3 regions of the Glaciecola sp. 2405UD65-10 genome follow, and region 2 is predicted to be linked to each of the others. Evidence: predicted binding sites of a transcription regulator. Region 2 holds the regulator's gene; each other region holds the start of a gene.
What was found. The regulator sigma-54, encoded in region 2, starts transcription at its own class of promoters, with help from an activator protein. The targets are predictions, from matches to a motif close to GTTGGCACGNNNNTNGNNT.
Positions count from the first base shown of each region.

Region 1: ACOI22_RS04730 (FlgO family outer membrane protein) is a predicted target of sigma-54. The motif match lies at 2,486-2,504, and genes of this name have one in related genera.
Region 3: flgB (flagellar basal body rod protein FlgB) is a predicted target of sigma-54. The motif match lies at 1,805-1,823, and genes of this name have one in related genera.

Region 1 covers NZ_JBMEUF010000001.1:1,036,750-1,041,367, forward strand. The annotation lists gene mnmC (bifunctional tRNA (5-methylaminomethyl-2-thiouridine)(34)-methyltransferase MnmD/FAD-dependent 5-carboxymethylaminomethyl-2-thiouridine(34) oxidoreductase MnmC) at 1-231, shown strand, start outside; gene ACOI22_RS04720 (FlgO family outer membrane protein) at 265-1,020, opposite strand; gene ACOI22_RS04725 (FlgO family outer membrane protein) at 1,022-1,774, opposite strand; gene ACOI22_RS04730 (FlgO family outer membrane protein) at 1,778-2,428, opposite strand; gene ACOI22_RS04735 (YfcL family protein) at 2,529-2,819, opposite strand; gene ACOI22_RS04740 (ATP-NAD kinase family protein) at 2,816-3,967, opposite strand; gene ACOI22_RS04745 (elongation factor P hydroxylase) at 3,960-4,586, opposite strand.
Region 2 covers NZ_JBMEUF010000003.1:45,096-49,713, forward strand. The annotation lists gene ptsN (PTS IIA-like nitrogen regulatory protein PtsN) at 1-313, opposite strand, end outside; gene hpf (ribosome hibernation promoting factor) at 325-612, opposite strand; gene ACOI22_RS15435 (RNA polymerase factor sigma-54) at 634-2,160, opposite strand; gene lptB (LPS export ABC transporter ATP-binding protein) at 2,269-2,997, opposite strand; gene lptA (lipopolysaccharide transport periplasmic protein LptA) at 3,023-3,625, opposite strand; gene lptC (LPS export ABC transporter periplasmic protein LptC) at 3,594-4,154, opposite strand; gene kdsC (3-deoxy-manno-octulosonate-8-phosphatase KdsC) at 4,151-4,618, opposite strand, start outside.
Region 3 covers NZ_JBMEUF010000001.1:1,224,608-1,229,225, reverse strand. The annotation lists gene ACOI22_RS05650 (chemotaxis protein CheV) at 1-919, shown strand, start outside; gene ACOI22_RS05645 (CheR family methyltransferase) at 929-1,756, shown strand; gene flgB (flagellar basal body rod protein FlgB) at 1,918-2,328, shown strand; gene flgC (flagellar basal body rod protein FlgC) at 2,330-2,752, shown strand; gene ACOI22_RS05630 (flagellar hook assembly protein FlgD) at 2,778-3,464, shown strand; gene flgE (flagellar hook protein FlgE) at 3,475-4,618, shown strand, end outside.

The sequences.
Region 1 (4,618 bases), on a different contig from region 2:
GCCCTTCCCGTGCATCATTACTGCGTACCTAGTATTGATAAAAATGTGTATGTATTAAGTGGTTTAGGCTCAAGAGGCTTAACAACGGCGCCGCTTATGGCTGAAATATTGGTCAGTGAAATGCTAGGCAGGCCCTTACCCTTACCCAGCGATTTACTGGATGCATTAAGTCCTAATCGCTTTATAGTCCGCTCTCTTATACGCCGCGAGCCATTGGTAAAAAGCGAGTAAGGCAATCAATCATACACTGTTGCCAATATCGCCTTATTCCGAAGCGTAAGAAACATAATTGGGTTGAGTGCTTTGGGCTACAAAGCTAGGAATAAGTATAGATGCTGAGGAAACTACACGGTTGCTGCCAAGCGCAATAATACGGGCATTAACGAATATGCCATCTTGCCTTTCAATCATAGTACCCGATAGCACATGATTCATAATTTGTTTATTCGCTAACTGTATTACGTTTCTAGAAAAGGCAATATCCCCATTATTGCTTACTTCTAAGGCAGGCATTAATTTAAAATCAATAACATTTAAGCCAAATTGCTGAATTTCAGAAATTGAATATTCGGCTAATTGATTACCTAAAATGGTAGTATTTTGAAGGCTTGTGTCTAACTTAACGAAAGAAGAAATACCTATTTTCGCGCTACCGTTTAAACCATTGCCATTTTTAACTAAACGCATAGCTAATTGCGCCGCATAATCTTGCACGCTTTTATAAGTAAATCTAGGATTAAAGCGTTGAACGGGCGCTTCAAGTGCATAGTAGTTATCGTGGTTTGCTTCATTACTTATATTGGCATCAGCGTCTATAGAGATAGGGGCACTGCCTCTGCTGTCTGGGTTTATTTCAGGGGGTAATTCACCTGCTAAAGCATATTGCTCATTAAGTAAATCAGCAATAGTTTGCGGGGGGGTATACCCTGCCATAAACATCTTACTTGCACTGCATGCTCCTAACATCGATAAACTAGTTATTAAGCACGCTGCTTTAAACACGGTTTTATAGTTTCGCATCTTAATCCCCTTGAATTAGTCTAACGCCATCTACTATTTCATTTTGCTTAGAAGATCCGCTTGGCAGTAGTGCGTCTGCAATATAATAAGGAATAAAGCTTTGCGCGCTAGCCACAACTACATTTGACTGCATACCTAGCATTCTGGCATTAACCAAGTAGCCACCTTGATGTTTAGTCATAGTGCCGGTAAGTACATACTGTATTGGCGTAGCATTTTTTAAATCAAGAAAGTCTCGAGATAATACAAAGTCACCAGATTCTGTTACGGTTATATACTGAGTAGATTTAAACTCAACAACAGGCATTCTGAACTTATGAAACTCATGCACAAAAGACTCTGCCATTTGTTGACCTAATAAATTTGTGGCTTTTAGGTCACTATCAATTAACGAAAAGTGGGTGACTGCCACAGGCGTTCTTTCAGTTACGTATTCCATATTAGCGACCAAATCTTGCGCCATGTTTCTTACATAATCCCCCACATGTTTGGTTAGCGGCATAGCTTTGTATGCGCCAGAAGATTTTGACATCATGGCTGGTTTGTTCATTGAACCGAATGCATCTACTTTGCTGTCATACTGATTGGTCGCATCAGCTACATTACTTTCGTCAGATTGCACAGCTCGTTCCACTTCATTTAATTCAAGCCCTTGCTCACCTTCATCATCTGCGGCAAATAATTGCTCTATTGACGGCAAAGAACTGCATCCACTTAACAGCACAATAATGCTTAGACTAGTTAATATTTTCATTGCTTACTCCTGCGTATATACGGCGTGTTCGAGCTTCTCAGCGCGATACAATTGTCCATTTCTCAAACTGACCTGTTCATTGGTGTAAAACAAGTCAGCTGGGAAGAATCGAGTGGCAGCTGCAACCACATCTTTGTTTCTAACATTAATGATTCTTGCGTTTACCATGGCACCATTTTGCTGCTCGGTAATAGTCCCAGTAATGTAATAATCAATAGATTGAAGCGCTGATAAATGGTTTAAGTCTCGCGACAGTGCTCTATCAGAGCTATCGTTCATTATGAGTGAATTACTTGCTTTAAAGTCTTGTGCTACAAGGCCTCGCTTAACAGCTTCGGTAATAAGCCCTTGCTCTAATTGATGGCCAAGTAACATTAAAGGGCCCTGCTCTGATAGGTCAGTGCGCATACTGGTAACGGGCACAAACCCTGCAACAGCATAACGATACTGACGATCAGTAGTGAGCGTTGAGAATAATGCCTCAGCAAGCATGGCAGTATATTGCTCAGATTGACCTAGTGCGGTATTTTTAATGGGGGCTTCGTTGTGTGTGAATTGCGACAACAAATTGGCACAGCCGCTAATACTGCTTATTAGCAAGACGCAAACAAAACACATGAGTATTATGCCTGCGCGGTGTAGAGTATTTTTCATTTCGCTTCGCCTTTTTAAGGGCTGCCTTACAGCAGAGTGAGTGAATTACTCTCACTTAAGCAAAATCGATTCCAACTATTGCGAATGTTAAATTAAAATACTACTTTTTAAAAAGCGCCTTTAACATCACGCGCACGTCTTGTGCATCACTAGGCGATAATTCATTATTCTCGATAGCGCCAAAAATGGAAGCTTGTAGGGATTGTTCAAAAGATTCGATAAGTGATACCGTGCTTTGTGTTTCGTCTACGGCTAATTGGGCGGCTTGAACCGAAAAATGCCCATGAATATAGCTTGAAACAAATAAGTCGTGCTCAGTGCCTGTATCAATAAACGCATCTAAAAAAGACTCTTTACTGACTAAGTATTGCTCTATGTTTGAATAACTCACGCGTCTCCTCGTACAAAATATAAAACTTGGTCTTTGTAACCCGTTATAACTGAAATTGGACCTGATAAATCAGTATCTAAATCGGCATCGCCGCAATCACTTATTAATCCTTTATTACCTAAGGCCTGAAGTTTGGCTTTAGTTGCCACTAATATAATGTTTGAACGGGGAATACTTCGCAAAAATTCTGCGCTCAATTGTTGATTACCTCGTCCAAAAATATGTCCCTGCCCACCAATAAGGGTAATGATTAGCTTTGTGGGCTTATTACGGGTAAGTGCCAATAATTGCTGTGCACTTACGTCATTAGCCACCACTTCGCCGTTAAATATCACATCTACCCCTAACAAGGTATTAGTAAGGCCCGCACGTTCCATAATAGCGGCTACGGTGCTACCTGAGCCCATCACAAAATAATGTTCTTCATGGTCTTGCATAAGCTCAAGTACATAGTCGGCTATATCGTCAAGTAGTAGCTCATCTGATTCTTTGCCGCCCATTTTTACCGCTTGAATATAACTTAAACTAAGGGGGACTTGCATTTCGCCATAGTGTTTAGCAAGCACCTGACCTTGCCTAAATTTCGACTCGTCTATATCTCGCACTTCTGCATCTTGCAATGACAATAGTTCCCCCTTAACTACCTGTGAAAGAACTTTCCCCGCTGCCTTTGGCGTTATTGCATACACTGAGCTATGAATTTTACACCCCGCTGGAATACCAAGTACAGGCATACGGGTGCCTATCACGCTGCACACATTGCGAGCCGTGCCGTCTCCGCCAGCAAATAAAATGAAATCAACCTTGTGTGCTAAAAATGCCTTAAGTAACGTAAGCGTATCTTCTATTTCAGTTTGTTGATTTAGCGGCGTATGCAATACCTTTACCGAAAAACCCAAGGCTCGTGCTGTGGTTTCGCCCATATCACCGCTGCCGGTAAATATATCAATAACGCCGACCTCATTTATACATTCATTAAGCGCAATATGTGTTTTTTGCATCGCAAGTTGCTCAGCACCTGCATCAAGAGCCTGTTTGCGTACATTGGCGCCATCACTGCCTTTTAGCGCTAACGCGCCGCCAATACCCGCAAATGGGTTGACTAATAAACCCAAGCTAAATTTACGCCTAAGCCTTAATTCATTCATTGATAGACTCATCCTTAGCGCGCGTAGCGTTTGCGCGAATGCTTGCACAATTATTCACTTGATAAAACTGCCTTAAGGCAAGTAAAAAGGCCGCTGCTCGGGGCGGAAATCCACTTTCTTCATATTCCGCCAATTGTTGCGCCACCGCATTTTTAAAGGGAGTGTCATCAATTTCTCCAGCAGTTAGATTATCAATACTTACTCTGAATGGTTTGTGGCATGCTTTTGAAAATGCCCACTCAATGGCCTGGGGTTTAACTTCTACCCTTTCAAATTCTGCTTGCTGATTAGCGTTGCGGCCATCTTCTGTATACCAGTATCCATAATCTTCAAGTAATCGGCGTTGTTCCCCAGCAATACACCAATGCGCCACTTCATGCAAAGCACTCGCAAAGTAGTCATGGCTGTAAAAAATACAATGGGTTTTATGCTCATTATTTTGCGGTTGGTATAGTGGCTCACTAGCTCCGCCTATAAGCACTGTATTGTAAGCTTGTTTGAAACATGCATTGAATATAAGCTCTAAGTCACTTGCTAAGTGCTCAATTTTAGCTACGACTACAGATAAGTCTTCAGTGATGAAATCATCAAGTTGACGAGAAGATACGCATTTGCTCATAAAACGTAGTATATTTATCCAAAATAAAAATC
Region 2 (4,618 bases):
CTAAAATCGCAAAGAATATATCAACGGCTTGACTATCAATTGCGTCAAAATCTATTGGAGAATTGGTTGTGAGTATTACTGCAATCATATGACTCAGACCTTTTATTCGGCCATGTGGAATAGCAATGCCATTTCCAATACCAGTACTGCCCATTTTTTCTCGACCTAATAGACTTGAAAGCACTTCTACTTGGTCAAGCTCAGGTGACTGCAATACAGCAATTTCAGAAATTTTTTCAAAAATTCGTTTTTTGCTATGGCACTCAACCGAACATTGAGTTCGGTCAAGTGAAATTATGTCATTTATGATCATAGTTAGTTAGCTTAGTGACGCTTAAGTTTTTCTTTGTGTTTAATAACTTGGCGATCTAGCTTATCAATTAAGCCATCAATAGCCGCATACATATCGGTGTGTTCTGAGTTAGCAAATACTTCACCACCACTCATGTGTACAGTGGCTTCCGCTTTTTGGTTAAGTTTTTCAACGTTAAGTATTACATGCACATTATTGATATGGTCGAAATGTCGTTCGAGTTTTTCAAACTTAGTGTCAACATAAGTGCGCAATGAGTCGGTGATTTCGACGTGATGACCGGTAAGGTTAATTTGCATATTGATGGTCCTCTTTGCCTTTTAGACAAGGCTTTTTCGTTGATTAGAAGGGGGAATGTTTAACGATTCCCGGTATTTTGCAATTGTTCGCCGGGCCACATTAATGCCCTGATCGGCAAGCAATTGCGCAATCTTGCTATCACTTAACGGCTTGTTCGATGGTTCATCAGCAACTAATTTTTTGATGAACGCACGAATAGCAGTAGAAGAACAATTTTCGCCAGACTCTGTAGATACGTGTGACGAAAAGAAATACTTAAGCTCAAATATGCCTCTTGGGGTGTGCATGTACTTTTGTGTTGTAACACGTGAAATAGTTGATTCGTGCATGTCTACCATTTCAGCCACATCGTTTAATACCATGGGCTGCATTTTTTCAGGACCTTGCTCAAAAAATTCACGTTGTTTAGCAACAATACAATGCGACACCTTCAAAAGGGTTTCATTTCTGCTTTCCAAACTTTTAATAAACCATTTTGCTTCTTGTAAATGAGACTTTATATATTGCGAATCGTTCGAATTACTGGTTTTCGATAGTTTCGCGTAGGTTTCATTTACGGTAAGGGCGGGTAGGGCTTCGTTGTTTAATTCAACTGTCCACACGCCTTTATTTTTGTAAACATTAACATCGGGGATAACATATTCAGGCTCTCTTGATGAAACTGCGCTACCCGGGCGAGGATTCAAGGTTTTCAATAAGCGCATGACTTCACGCAGTTGATCTTCCTTTAAACGCGTTTTACGCATAAGTGTACGGTAGTCTTTGCTGCTTAATAAGTCAGCGTGTTCTTCAATCAGTGAGCGGGCTTGCTCAAGCCATGGTGTATCGTTATCAAATTGTTGCAATTGCACCAATAAGCATTCTTGTACTGAACGTGCGCCTGCACCAATAGGGTCAAAACGTTGAATACGTTTAAGTACGCATTCTACTTCGTCTAAATCAATGTCTTCGTTATCTAAGCTATCTAATATGTTTTCACACGAACTGGTTAAATAGCCTGATTCGTCAATTGAATCAATTATGGCAATCGCTATTGACATGTCATTATCGCTAAAATGCGTCATTTCAGCTTGCCATAGCAAATGGTCTTGAATGTTTTCGGTAGTTTCGCCTTGGAATATGTAGTCGTCGTCAGGGCTTGAGCCGGTCATTTTAGTGGGGGCTGATGTAGAACCTAGGTAATCTTCCCATGAACTATCAAGCGGTAAATCATTGGGTAAATCGCGGTTTTCAAGTGCTTCATGTGCATCCATAGGATCAGGAACATCTTTTTCGCCACTACTTAAAGATGCATTCGCTTCGTTTACGCCTTCTATATTCGCTGAAGCTTGTTCTTTGTCAGTTCGGGAATCGAGCGTTTCGCCTCGGTCAGCGTTTTCATTGCTATAGTCTAATTCTACCGTCTCCAAAAGGGGATTGGATTCAATGGCTTCTTGAATTTCTTGTTGCAGATCAAGTGTTGACAGTTGCAGCAGCTTAATAGCTTGTTGCAATTGGGGGGTCATAGTCAATTGTTGACTGAACTTCAGTTGTAACGAGGGTTTCATTACTATCCTTCTACTGCGCCTATCTCAAGTATGTAAAACATCTACCTTACCTAGCGATTCCTATCATTAATGCTTATCATACTCCCTAATTAGGAAAAAAAAAGAGGTTTATAATGCAAATTGTTCGCCAAGATAAACATCTCTTACCGTTTGATTAGCAAGAACTTCTTCAGACGTGCCGCTAGCTATCAATTCTCCATGGCTCACAATGTACGCAAGCTCACATACATCAAGGGTTTCCTTTACATTATGGTCAGTAATCAAAACCCCAATGCCACGTTCTTTTAATTGGTAAATTATTTTTTTAATGTCATTTACTGATATTGGATCAACCCCTGCAAAGGGTTCATCAAGCAAAATAAACTTGGGATCAGCTGATAATGCCCGCGCAATTTCAACGCGGCGTCTTTCGCCACCTGATAAACTCATGCCAAGGCTGTTACGAATATGATTAATATTAAAATCATCAAGCAGTTCATCAGCTATGACTTCGCGCTGGTCTTTTGAAATATCTTTGCGAGTTTGCAATATGGCCATTAAATTTTCATACACAGTGAGTTTTCTGAAAATAGAGGCTTCTTGAGGTAAATAACCAATGCCATTTCTTGCACGCTCGTGCATAGGAAGGTGGCTTAAGTTCATTTGATCAATAAAAATATCGCCTTTATCTAGTGGTACTAAACCCACTATCATATAAAAAGTAGTGGTTTTACCTGCACCATTGGGGCCTAACAGACCAACAATTTGTCCTGTTGATACTTCAATGCTTACATCGCGCACAACTTGGCGAGATTTATACGATTTAGCTAAGTTTCTGGCGCACAGCGTACTGGTCACAAATACAATCCTTCAATAGCGTTGTTTATTGTTGTTCTGAATCAGACTTTTCTTGCGAAAATGCACCAGGGCTTATTACTGTAGTAACGGGGCCACTGCTGTTTTCATCAGATTCAGCTAAGATTTGCTCTTTCGCCATATCAAACAAAATAGAATCACCATCTACTTTCACATCGTTTTGCACAATAACGGCTTGGCCGCGAAGCGAAAGCGTTCTAGACGCTACGGTATATACAATTTTGTTAGCTCGTGCTTCTACTATAGTACCGTCTTCTAAGCGCTGCTTGTAACTGGCGGGGCTGCCGCTTGCTATAATGACTTCTTGGCGCTTGCCATTGGTAGCATCAAGTTCAACGCGGTCAGCAAGTAATTCTAGACTGCCTTGGCGAATAACCACATTTTCAGTAAAAATAGACGTTTTTTTCTTGCCATCAATTGCTTGGTGATTTGACGTAAGCGTAACCGGCAAATCAAAATCTTGTGCAATGGTTGATGTAGCACTGCTATCTTCTGCAGTTTGTGCCGCCATAGCGGGTAGGGCATGTGCGTGAAAAGTCAGCGCACAGGCTGCTGATATAAAAAGTAGCCCTAGGTGCTTAAAACTGGGGGTTAACTTGCGTTTTAACATGTTCTTTTAACTCGTATTGTTGGGTAACTAAATCACCAAATAAACCCACACTGGTAACTAAATAATCTTGCCCTTTAATTTCTACCACTTGGTCAGAAAACAGGGTCTTACTCTCTAAATCAATTTCAATAAATTCGGTAGCAATGGCTTTAACATACTCTTCACTGCGCAAATTAACAATTTTTACGTTTTTCTCAAGTTGTATTCTATTGTTGTTATGCAAGGTGCCTTCTTGAGCCGTAATTTGCCACGGTTGTCCATCATCTAAAAATAGCGTGTATACAGGGTTTTCAAAAATTGCAAAGCCAAGTTCTTCGTAATGCTCCATTTTATCAGCCGCTACTTGGTGACTTAATTTGCCGTTTTTATCGTATAACTTACTGTTTAAGTTTAGGGCACTATAATTTGGAATAAGTTCACGGTCGCCTTTTTCGCTGCTTTGTTCTTTGGGATCTTGAAACAAAATAGACACGTACAAAGCTACCACGGCTGCAAATATGAATAACACACTCCAGCCGGTTCTATTCATACGCTGGCACCATGTTGCATATTTAATTTACCGTGTGCTTGCAAAAGCAAATCGCAAAACTCGCGAACCGCACCTTTGCCACCACCAAGGGTCGTTATAAAGTTAGCTTGTTGTTTTACATATGGGTGCGCATCATTTACCGCTACTTTAATAGCCGACAACCTATACATACCTACATCAGGCATATCATCACCCATGCTCGCCACTTGGCTAGTTTCAAGCTTAAGTTGATTTAGTAAGTCAGTTAACGCCGTGTGTTTGTCTTCACGTCCTTGCACTAAATGTTTAACGCCTAAGGCGCTCATTCTGTTTTTCACAATAGCTGAATCGCGCCCAGTTATAACAGCCACATCAATGCCACAGCTTTTGAGTGCTTTCACCCCATAACCATCTTTAGTATTGAAGGCTTTATATTCTTCGCCATTGTTACCTAGGTAAATACTGCCGTCACTGAATACGCCATC
Region 3 (4,618 bases), on a different contig from region 2:
AGACTCGGTCAATCAACGCACGCAGTTAGTGGGTCAAAACCGATTAGAATTATTGTTATTTCGCTTGAATTCGCGGCAACGATTTGGAATCAATGTATTTAAGGTACGTGAGGTTTTACAGTGCCCCCCGTTAACCTCTATTCCAAAGCTTAACGCTTTAGTAAGGGGCGTGGCTCATATTCGTGGGCAAACAATTTCGGTGATAGACTTGGCCATGGCTACAGGCGGAAAACCTATTGAAGACTTGCAAAATGGTTTTATCGTTATTGCGGAGTACAACCGTTCGGTGCAAGGCTTCTTAGTCGGTTCCGTTGAGCGCATTATCAACACTAACTGGGATGCAATTATGCCGCCTCCAAAAGGAGCTGGTAGTGCTAGTTATTTAACCGCTGTTACCGAGGTAGAAGGTGAGTTAATAGAAATACTTGATGTAGAAAAAATTCTAAACGAGATATCGCCTCTCAATACTGATGTAAGTAAAGAAATAACCGACAACGTTGATGTAGGCACCAACACTGAAAAAATCATCTTTATAGCAGATGATTCGTCAGTGGCTCGTAATCAGGTTAAAAAGGCTTTGTCTACTCTAGGCTTAGAGATTGAAATGGCAAAAAATGGCCTAGAAGCACTTAACAGATTAAAAGAGATTGCATCTGAAACCGGAGATGTGACGGACCGAGTTGCGTTAATAGTGTCTGACATAGAGATGCCTGAAATGGATGGTTACACGCTAACCGCTGAAATTAAAAACACGCCTGAATTACATCGCTTACAAGTGATTTTACATACTTCTTTAAGTGGGGTCTTTAACCAAGCGATGGTTTCAAAAGTGGGTGCTGATGATTTCATTGCTAAATTTCATCCAGATGAACTTGCCGGCGCAGTACAAAAGTGGCTACTTACTGATTTAAAACAGTAGCCATTATTAATGTCAGCAGACTTAAGCCCGCAATCATATCTTGCTTTTTCCCAATTCCTGCAAAAACAGTTAGGGATAGTGCTAGGTGATAATAGGCAGTATTTAGTGCGTAGCCGTTTAACTGCGATTGCGCGAGATTGCCAGTATGCTGATATAAATACATTTATCCAAGATGTAGTGTCCCTCAAAAATAAAGCGATCAGCGATAGATGCCTTGAGTTAATGACTACAAACGAAACGTTCTGGTTTCGTGACGGCTATCCATTTAGCTTACTGAGTAACGCTATTTTACCTTCATTATTTCAGCAGCAAAAACGTTTGCGAATATGGAGCAGTGCATGTGCATCAGGCCAAGAACCATATTCAATTGCAATGACTATTTGCGATTTTCAAAGTAAACATCCAGGCGCTTTTTCAGAGCGTGTTGAAATAGTCGCTACAGACTATTCTCAAAAAATGATAGCGCATGCAAAGGAAGGGATTTATGATGAACTGGCACTTAGTAGAGGCTTAGCTGAAAGCCAAAAAAAAATATATTTCACCAATAGCAGCACTAAGCAAATGTCTGTTGATAATAAGCTTAAGTCAATGGTGTCTTTTAAGCGTTTTAATTTACTCGATAATTACCTAGCCTTGGGCAAATTTGACATTATATTTTGCCGCAACGTGCTGATTTATTTTAACGGCAACGAAAAAGTCAATATCCTGAACAAAATTGCCGCTTGTTTAAATCCAGGCGGCAGTTTGTTTTTAGGCGCAGCCGAATCTATTGGTGGTGCTGAACATCTTTTCAAAGTTCGAACAGGACACGAAGGCCTTTATTATACAAGGCTTTAAGTAATTATTTCCTTTTCCTGAATTACTTTATTTCTCATACTTCTATTTTTTGGCATAGGCTTTGCTCTACTGTTTTCACAGCGAGTTGTGCTTTGCCGCTTTTACTGTTTAGGCATGCAAAGTCGACAACAATGTTAAGTAGAAAATAGGTAGCGTTAATCATGGCAATTAGTTTAGATAAAATGGTAGGACTTCATCAGCAAGCACTTAAAGTGCGAAACGATAGAATGGAAGTTATATCTGGAAACCTAGCAAATGCCAATACGCCGGGCTACAAAGCGCGTGACATTGACTTTCAAAAAGCCATGAGAACCGCACAGTCTGGTCAAGCAAGTTTAACGCAATCATCCATGGTTACTACGCACAACAACCATATAAAAGGTACGTCAAAACTGCAAACTGAGGCTGAGTTTAGAATTCCTAATCAGCCTGATACCGGTGACGGCAATACCGTTGACGTGCAAAATGAACGTAACAAATTCTTAGACGCAGGTATGCGCTATGAAACAAGTTTAATGCTAATTAACGGCAAGTTTTCAGGTATGAAAAAAGCCCTAAGCCCAGGACAATAATATGAGCCTTTTTAACATAATGAATATTGCCAGTACCGGCATGCAGGCAGAAAATGTTCGATTGAATACAACGGCCAGCAACATTGCTAACGCCAATAGCGTAAGCAGTAGCTACGAAGATACCTATAAAGCTCGTCATCCTGTATTTGCAGCGGCACTTGACCAAGCCTCAAGTGACCAAACCAAGGGGGTGGGCGTAAATGTACTGGGCGTAGTAGAAAGCGCGAAGCCATTACAAATGGAGTACTCTCCGGGTAACCCAATGGCTGATGAAAACGGTTATATATATAAACCAAACGTAAACGTGGTTGAAGAAATGGCAGATATGCTTTCTGCGTCAAAAGGCTACGAAACAAATGTACAGGTTGCAGATACAACTAAGCGAATTTTTCGTCGTGTATTGCAGCTCGGACAACAGTCATAAACCTGTATAGCTTGAGGAATAGCTGATGGATATTACAAATAGCCTAAATACCGATTTATATTGGAATACTGAAGAAGAAGTTGCTGTTTCTGATGGAACAGAACAAACGCTTCAGCAAGAGGATTTCTTTGCCCTTTTGACCGAGCAACTTGCTAATCAGGATCCTACTAACCCAGTGGATAATGACCAACTAGTGGCGCAAATGACATCTTTCACAACAGCCGATGGTATTTCACAGCTCAATGAAAAGTTTGAAACGTTCGCCTCTAGCATGACTAGTAACCAAGCTTTACAGGCTTCGAGCTTAATTGGACAAAGCGTGTTGGTAACAGGCAATGTGGGGCACATGGCGAACCAAAGTGATGGTTTATCAGGTGTGATCATAAATGAGCAAACCTCGCAAGACACCAAAATCACTATTCAAAACCCAAGTGGTGAAATAGTGAGAACCATCGATATTGGCACTCAAGCTGCCGGTAATATTGAGTTCTCATGGGACGGTACTGACAACGACGGCAACTTAATGCCGCCTGGTGATTATGCCATTACCGTTCAAGGCAATGTGTTTGGTGAAGCAACAGCCTTGCCCACAGCAGTAAATAGACACGTAGACAGTGTAAGCCTATCAAGCTCAAGTCTTGGCGTGGTATTAAATCTAGATGGCGATGTCAGTATTAGCTTAGACGACGTCATCCAAATCGGAAATTCATAGGAGTAATAATATGTCTTTTAATATAGCCTTAAGTGGCGTGTCAGCTTCTCAAAAAGACCTAGACACCACTGCAAATAACATCGCAAACGTAAACACAGTTGGTTTTAAAGAATCAAGAGCTGAATTTGGTGATGTATATGCAGCATCACTATTGGCCTCAGGTAAAACCAAAGTAGGGGATGGTGTTCTTACTCAAGAGGTTTCACAGCAGTTTTCACAAGGCAGTTTAGCGTTTACCAATAATGCCTTAGATTTAGCAATAACCGGTAATGGTTTCTTTGCCACAGTGCCTGAAATTACCTCTCGCGATTTCTCATTTACTCGAGCAGGACAATTTAAACTGGATTCTGATAACTTCGTGGTAAATTCAAACGGTGATAATCTTCTAGGTTTCCCTGTTAACACCGATGGCACATCTGCATCGGTAGCACTAAGTACAACCGAGCCTGTGCGCATTCCTGATTCATCGGGTTCACCTCAACAGACAACCGAAGTTGATATGCGGTTTAACTTACCCGCAGGTGATTCAGCCCTAAACCCTGCGGATTTTGACCCAACCGATCCGCTAACTTACAATGCGGCAACCTCTGTTACTGTTTATGATTCATTAGGTGATAGCCACGTTATGACCTACTACTTTGTTAAAGATAATGACGCTGCGGCAACCAACGAATGGTATGTTGCTACCGCAATTGATGACCAATTACTTGACGCAACAAATTCTGATGGTAGTGATTCAGATCCAGCTACAGCGGTTAACTCGCTTGGTGCAAATACTGGTAATGAAGTCACTACTGCTAAAATTCGATTCAGTGATGGCGGTGATTTCGTAGCCATTGAGTCGGCTGACGGCCTTCCGCAGTTAAATGGTAAGTTTCAATCTGAAATGCTTGGAGGTGACATACTCTCAAATGGTTCTGATGCAACTCAGCAAATTACAACTGACTTTAACTTAAATGTTTCTAGTGCCGATGCTGATGAACCCACCCAGTTTGCGTCAGCTTTTGAAGTTACTTCATTAGAGCAAGATGGTTTACCCGTAGGTCGACTAACCGGTATTGATATTGCGCCTGATGGCTTAGTAAGAGCCACGTTTTCAAACGGAACATCTGAACCAATTGTGCGTGTAGCACTGGTGCGATTTTCGAATGAAC